Regions from separate parts of the Pseudomonas sp. NPDC078416 genome, predicted to be linked through region 2. Evidence: riboswitches for the same ligand, from Rfam matches in the RefSeq annotation. Region 2 holds a riboswitch; the other holds the start of a gene.

Region 1 (3,399 bases), on a different contig from region 2:
ACCGCACCGATCTACGGCGCCGGGCTGTCCGAACAGCGTCTCGGCAAGGCACTCGCCGGCGTCCCCCGCGAGAAGTACACCCTGAGCACCAAAGTCGGCCGGCTGATCTCCGACGAGATCGACACCGAGACCCGCAGCGGTCCGTTCGCCGAAGGCCTGAAAAACAAGATCGTCACCGACTACTCCGCCGATGCCACGCTGCGCTCGATTGAAGCAAGTATGAAGCGGCTGAACACTGATCGGCTGGACATCGTGTTTGTCCACGACGTCGCGCAGGACGCCCATGGCGATGCCTGGATCGAGCATTTCAACATCGCCCGCACCGGGGCATTCCGCGCCCTCACCCGTTTGCGCGAAGAAGGCGTGATCAAGGCCTGGGGCCTGGGCGTCAACCGCGTCGAGCCGTGCGAACTGACCCTGGACCTGGAGGAAGCGCAGCCCGACGGTTTCCTGCTCGCCGGTCGTTATTCGCTGCTCGACCATGACCAGCCGCTGCAACGGCTGTTCGACAAGGCTCGCCAGCACAATGCCGAGTTCGTCGTCGGCGGCCCTTACAGCTCCGGCGTGTTGGTGGGCGGCAAGCATTTCGAATACCAGGAAGCGTCCCAGGCGATGCTCGACAAGGTGGCGCACATTCAGGAGATCGCCCGGCAGTATCAGGTCGATATCAAGTCGGCGGCGCTGCAGTTCGTCCTCGCCAACCCGCTGGTGGCAGCCGTGATTCCAGGTGCCAGCCGGCCCTCGCGAATCATCGAAGACGTCACCGCGCTCAACGCCCAGATGCCGGATGGTTTCTGGCAGGCCATGCGCGATCAGGGCTTCATTGCCCTGCAGGCGCCCGTGCCAATGAAAGACTGATATCGTGGGCAACGACGCCGGGCCAGACGCCCGGCCTTGTTTTCTGCGCGAGATCTGTCCATGCGAATTCTGATCGTCAACGTCAACACCACCGAATCCATGACCGAGACCATCGCCGAGCAGGCCCGCAGTGTGGCCTCCCCCGGCACCGAAATCATCGGCCTGACCCCGCGCTTCGGCGCCGAGTCGGTGGAAGGCAATTTTGAAAGTTATCTGGCCGCCATCGCGGTAATGGATCGGGTCATGTCCTACGAAGGGCCTTATGACGCGGTGATTCAAGCCGGCTACGGCGAGCATGGCCGCGAAGGTTTGCAGGAACTGCTCGAGGTGCCGGTGGTGGACATCACCGAAGCGGCCGCCAGCCTGGCGATGCTGCTGGGGCATAAATACGCCGTGGTCACGACGCTGGACCGCACCGTGCCGCTGATCGAAGACCGCCTGAAGCTGGCCGGGGTGTACGAGCGCTGCGCGTCGGTGCGGGCCAGTGGCATGAGCGTGCTGGAGCTGGAGGAATTCCCGGAGCGAGCGGTCGAGGCGATCGTTGAGCAAGCCATCGAAGCGGTGAACCGGGACAAGGCCGAGGTGATCTGCCTGGGCTGTGGCGGCATGGCCGGGCTGGATCAACTCATCCGTGAACGCGCTGGCGTGCCCGTGGTGGATGGCGTGACCGCAGCGGTGGCACTGGCGGAATCGCTGGTGCGCCTGGGGTTGAAAACCTCGAAAGTGCGGACCTATGCCACGCCACGGCCGAAGAAGATTGTCGGCTGGCCGTTCAAGTTGTAGGTGTGAGCTTCAAGGGCACTACGCGAATGAATGGCTGAAGCCGCCCTGTAGGAGCCGGCTTGCTGGCGAACGCGGTGGGTCAGTTACGTTTCTGTCGCCTGACACCATGCATTCGCCAGCAAGCCGGCTTCTACGGATCGTGTACCGTGCCGGATCCGCTCGGGTACTCGAATCGATGATGTACCCGATGCCGCACGCGCAACATCCCTTCCCGCCGCTGCATTCGCCTCCACCCGCCGAATCGTTTAGTATCCCCGCCGCCGGTTTCCACTCGGAATTAATAGGGAATCCACAGGCGCGTGCCTTCGCGCTGAAACGGAACTGTCCCCGCAACTGTAGGCGCCGAGCCCTGCTTCCTGTTTGCCACTGGGTTAACCCCGGGAAGGCCGAAGCACGGCGATGACGCGCCAGTCAGGAGACCTGCCGGCCAGCATATTCATTCACCGGCGGGGTGTCCGGGGAAGGACTCCCGTTCGTGCGTCGTTCGCGCACGCTGTGCGCGCCTTTATCTTTGGGGCGCCTGTCGGGATGGACTTTCCAGCGCCTGCTTCGCCATGCATTCAGGCTTTCTGGAGATCGCTGTTCATGCCGCTGCGCCGCCTCGCTGCCCTGCTCGTCACCCTGACCTTGCCCACCGCCGCGCTCGCGGCGTCGACGGTTTACCCCTTGACCGTGGACAACTGCGGCGAAGCGCTGAGCTTCACCCACGCGCCTCAGAAAACCGTGACCATCGGCCAGGCCGCCACCGAGATGCTGTATGCGCTGGGCCTGGGGCCTAATGTGGTGGGCACGTCGCTGTGGTTCAACCCGGTTCTGCCCCAGTACCAAACCCTCAACGACGGCATCGAGCGCCTCGCCGACAATGCGCCAAGCTTCGAATCGGTGATCGGCAAACGCCCGGATTTCGTCCCGGTGCAGTTTGAGTGGATGGTCGGGCCACAGGGCGCGGTCGGCACCCGCGAGCAGTTCCGCGATCTGGGCATCCCTACCTACATTCTCCCGTCCGACTGCGAGGGCAAGAACAACCGGGTCGGCGCCGACGGCACGCGCCTCGAAGCCTTCCGCATCGACACCCTGTACAAAAGCTTGCGTCAGCTGGCGCAGATCTTCGACGTACAGGACCGTGGCGAGCAGTTGATCACGGATTACCAGAGCCGGCTTGCCCAGGCCGTGGCGCAGGCAAAAGCCCACGACAATCCGCCTGTCTCGGCGGTGTTCTGGTTTTCCAGCCCGGACATCAACGTCGACCCCTACGTCGCCGGACGCAAGGGCATTCCCAACTTCATGCTCGACACCCTCGGCATGCGTAACGTCATCGACTCCGATGAGGAGTGGCCGACCGTGGGCTGGGAAACCATCGCCAAGGCCAACCCGACCGTGCTGGTCATCGCGCGGATGGACCGTCGGCGCTTCCCGGCTGACGATCACGAGAAGAAGCTGGCCTTCCTCCGCTCTGACCCGGTCACCCGCAACATGGACGCCGTGAAGAACAATCGCATCGTGATCATGGACGCCAGCGCCATGGAATCCAGCGTGCGGCTGTTTGACGGCATCGAACAACTGGCCCAGGCCACCCACGCGCAATGACGTCAGTCAGCATGCCCCGGTCGAGCGTCGTCCGAATCTTCGGGCATGGCGCCTGGGCGATCGCGTTGCTCGCGTTGGCGGTGCTCGCGGGGGTAGCCATCGGCGAGACGTCGATCAGTCTGCCGGTGATCGTTCAGGTGCTGGCCAACAAGCTGTGGGCCGCAGGCTTTC
Region 2 (3,399 bases):
GCTCGACGCCGTAACGCCAGTAGCCGATACCGCCGTGCAGGGAAATCAGGATGACTTTGGCGTGGCGCAGCACCTCGTCGACGTACAGATCCACCGATGCATGGTTTTGCACCTGCATCGGATTGGCCAGGCGCAGACTCGGGTAGTCGTCGGGCAGTTGCCGCGCAGTTTCGGCCAGCAGCGCCAGATTTGAGTCGGCGCTGCACAGGATCACCAGCTCGGCGGGCGTCTGGCCCAGGTCAGCAATGCTGTCGTCGGGAACGAAGCCGCCGGGCTGTGTACGCAGCAGGTGCATGGTTAGCCTTTGATCCCAGAGACCGCGTCACGCAATGAGACCGCGGCGCGCAATTGCGCTTCGAGCACGCCAGCGTCCAGTTCCTGGCCGATCAGCACCAAATGGGTTTCACGGGCTTCGTCTGTCTTCCAGGCGCGGTCGAAATGCTTGTCGAAACGCGTGCCGACGCCCTGCACCAGCAGGCGCATGGGTTTGCCGGGAATGGCGGCGAAGCCTTTGACGCGAAGGATGCCGTGCTGGACGACGGCCTGGGTCAGGGCATCGAGCAACAGCGATTCATCAGCCTGGGGCAGTGTGATGGAAATCGAGTCGAAGGCGTCATGGTCATGATCGTCAGCGTCGTCGCCTTCGTGGTGGTCGTGGTGGGTCTTGCGGCCATCGATGTGCAGCTCGGATTCCGCGCCCAGGCCCAGCAATACGCTGATCGGCAGCTGGCCCCTGTTCGCTTCGACGATTTTTACTGCCGGCGGCAGTTCTTCCGAGACTTCCGCGCGCACGGCGGCGAGCGCGTCAGCGTCGAGCATGTCGGCCTTGTTCAGCACGACCAGATCGGCACTCGCCAGTTGGTCGGCGAACAGCTCGTGCAGCGGCGATTCGTGGTCCAGGTTCGGGTCGAGTTTGCGCTGGGCGTCGACCTGATCCGGGAACGCGGCGAAGGTGCCGGCGAGCACGGCCGGGCTGTCGACCACGGTGATCACGGCGTCAACGGTGCAGGCGTTGCGGATTTCCGGCCACTGGAAGGCTTGCACCAGCGGCTTCGGCAGGGCCAGGCCCGAGGTCTCGATGAGGATGTGATCGAGGTCGCCGCGACGGGCCACCAGTTCCTGCATCACCGGGAAGAACTCTTCCTGAACGGTGCAGCACAGGCAGCCGTTGGCCAGTTCGTACACACGACCGACGGCTTCTTCTTCGGTGCAGCCGATGGTGCATTGCTTGAGGATGTCGCCGTCGATGCCCAGCTCGCCGAATTCGTTGACGATGACGGCGATGCGTCGGCCTTCGGCGTTGTCGAGCATGTGCCGCAGCAAGGTGGTTTTACCCGAGCCGAGAAAGCCGGTGACGATGGTGACGGGAAGTTTGGCCAGTGTTTTCATCGGTTGCCCTCAGGCATGCGGCAGGGCAACGAGGACGAAAACAGCGCAGGGCCGGCGGAAGCAGGCGCGCGGTTCGATTCGCCACCGGATCACCCCGCCCGGTTGTAGTGGAATTCCTCGGCCGCTTGCAGGCGGTCCGATTCGAGGCAGGTCTCCTGGCTCACGGCGGCCGGTCGCTGACAGGCATCGTCAGGCGACTGGCATTCATCGCGCCTTCCCGCTCGCGCAGTGGCTGTGCAATGAAGCTGTCCGTTTACAGTTGCGGGGGCAGCTGCGGCTTGAAACCGCATTCCCTTCTTAGCGCCGGTGGCCTTCATCCAGGCGGCCGGCGAACCTCAAGTGCGCAAGGCTACGCAGTGACTGGAAGTCGGTCAATCGCGCTGTTGCAACGATTGCTACGCCAATTTACGCATCGATCGCCGCATCCACTGATGCATGGACTGACGGGTCGATTGACGCGTGAAACAGCCCGTGGTCTCCTACACACCTTGTTACGGGTGCCCTTCACAGGGTGAAACGGGAAACCGGTGCGTGCAGACCTTCGGGTGTGTATCAGTCCGGTGCTGCCCCCGCAACGGTAAGCAAGTGAAGAATCAGATCCACTGTGTCGGCAACGACATGGGAAGGGGATTCTTGAAGGCACGACGGCTTAACGGCTGTTGCATGCGCCCCTCGCGAGCCCGGAGACCGGCCCGATAACGTTACCTAACAACCCGCGGTGGGCGGGCGCTGTTGATCGCTGCCGGCCTTCGCCTGCGGTGTCTTCGCGCCTTTCCGTCCGCTGAATCCACTTCAGAGGGAAGCGCCATGTCCATCAGCACACCCCGCCAGACGTCCGGCACCACCATCACGACGGTTGTTACCGCCACCCTGAGCCAGCGCCTTGTCGCCGCGGTCAGCGCGATGTTTCTCGGCGCGTTTCTGGTCTACTTCGCCGGCTTCTCCCATATCGATGCGGTGCACAACGCGGCACACGACACCCGTCACAGCTCCGCCTTCCCCTGCCATTGAGACCTGCCGCCATGTTCAAGCGAATCGCGCAAACGGCCGGGTTCACCGGACTGCTCGCTGCCCTGTTGTTGACGCTGTTGCAAAGCTTCTGGGTCGCGCCTTTGATTTTGAAGGGAGAGACCTACGAGAAAGCACCCGCCGTCGAAATGCACGAGCATGCCGAGGGCGCCATGGCCGGTCACGTCCATGACGAAGAGGCGTGGGAGCCCGAAAACGGCTGGCAGCGCGTGCTGTCGACCGCGGGCGGCAATCTGGTGGTGGCAGTCGGTTTCGCTTTGATGCTGGCAGCGCTGTACACCCTGCGTACGCCGATGAGCGCTAGAGAAGGCGTGCTCTGGGGATTGGCCGGTTATGCCGTGTTCGTGCTGGCCCCGACCCTCGGCCTGCCGCCCGAACTGCCCGGTACCGTCGCGGCGGACCTGACGCAGCGGCAGATCTGGTGGGTCGGCACTGCCGCTTCCACGGCTGTGGGCCTGGCGCTGATAGTGTTTGCTCAACACTGGCTGCTGAAGGCAGTGGGTGCAGTGATTCTGGTGGTGCCGCACATTGTCGGCGCGCCGCAGCCGGCGGTGCATTCGGCACTGGCCCCGGAAGCCCTCGAAGCGCAATTCAAGATCGCGTCGCTGCTGACCAATGCTGCGTTCTGGATTGCCCTGGGCTGGATCAGCGCCTGGCTGTTTCGTCGCAGTGATGCACCCGCGACGCGACCCGGTCTGAACCCCGCCCTGTGAATGATGTGCGCGATCGACAGCTGTGGGTGGTCGGCCTCGGCTGCCAGCGCGGCTGTTCGGCACTGGAGCTTCGGCAATTGATCGAAGACAGTTTGCCGGAGTGTCGGCTTGAACCGCAGGACATTGCCGCCCTTGCCTCGATCGACGGCAAGTCGGATGAAGCGGGGTTAACGGAACTGGGTCATGGGCTGGGCCTGACGATCGGGTTTTTCAGTGCGGCTGAACTGGCAGGTTACGAGACCCAGCTCAGCCATCGATCGGAGATCGC

What was found. Region 2 has a riboswitch for cobalamin ahead of ACQKEN_RS09165 (CbtB domain-containing protein). Riboswitches for the same ligand answer to the same signal wherever they lie in the genome.
Region 1: linked by a shared signal. The riboswitch ahead of ACQKEN_RS24870 (ABC transporter substrate-binding protein) and the one ahead of ACQKEN_RS09165 (CbtB domain-containing protein) in region 2 are both predicted to bind cobalamin.

The regions. Positions count from the first base shown of each region.
Region 1 is NZ_JBNNGV010000054.1:4,921-8,319, forward strand. It holds gene ACQKEN_RS24860 (aldo/keto reductase) at 1-858, shown strand, start outside; gene ACQKEN_RS24865 (aspartate/glutamate racemase family protein) at 919-1,641, shown strand; cobalamin riboswitch at 1,886-2,083, shown strand; gene ACQKEN_RS24870 (ABC transporter substrate-binding protein) at 2,227-3,228, shown strand; gene ACQKEN_RS24875 (FecCD family ABC transporter permease) at 3,240-3,399, shown strand, end outside.
Region 2 is NZ_JBNNGV010000006.1:106,098-109,496, forward strand. It holds gene cobN (cobaltochelatase subunit CobN) at 1-295, opposite strand, end outside; gene cobW (cobalamin biosynthesis protein CobW) at 298-1,389, opposite strand; cobalamin riboswitch at 1,518-1,742, opposite strand; cobalamin riboswitch at 1,868-2,099, shown strand; gene ACQKEN_RS09165 (CbtB domain-containing protein) at 2,197-2,400, shown strand; gene ACQKEN_RS09170 (CbtA family protein) at 2,412-3,131, shown strand; gene ACQKEN_RS09175 (cobalamin biosynthesis protein) at 3,128-3,399, shown strand, end outside.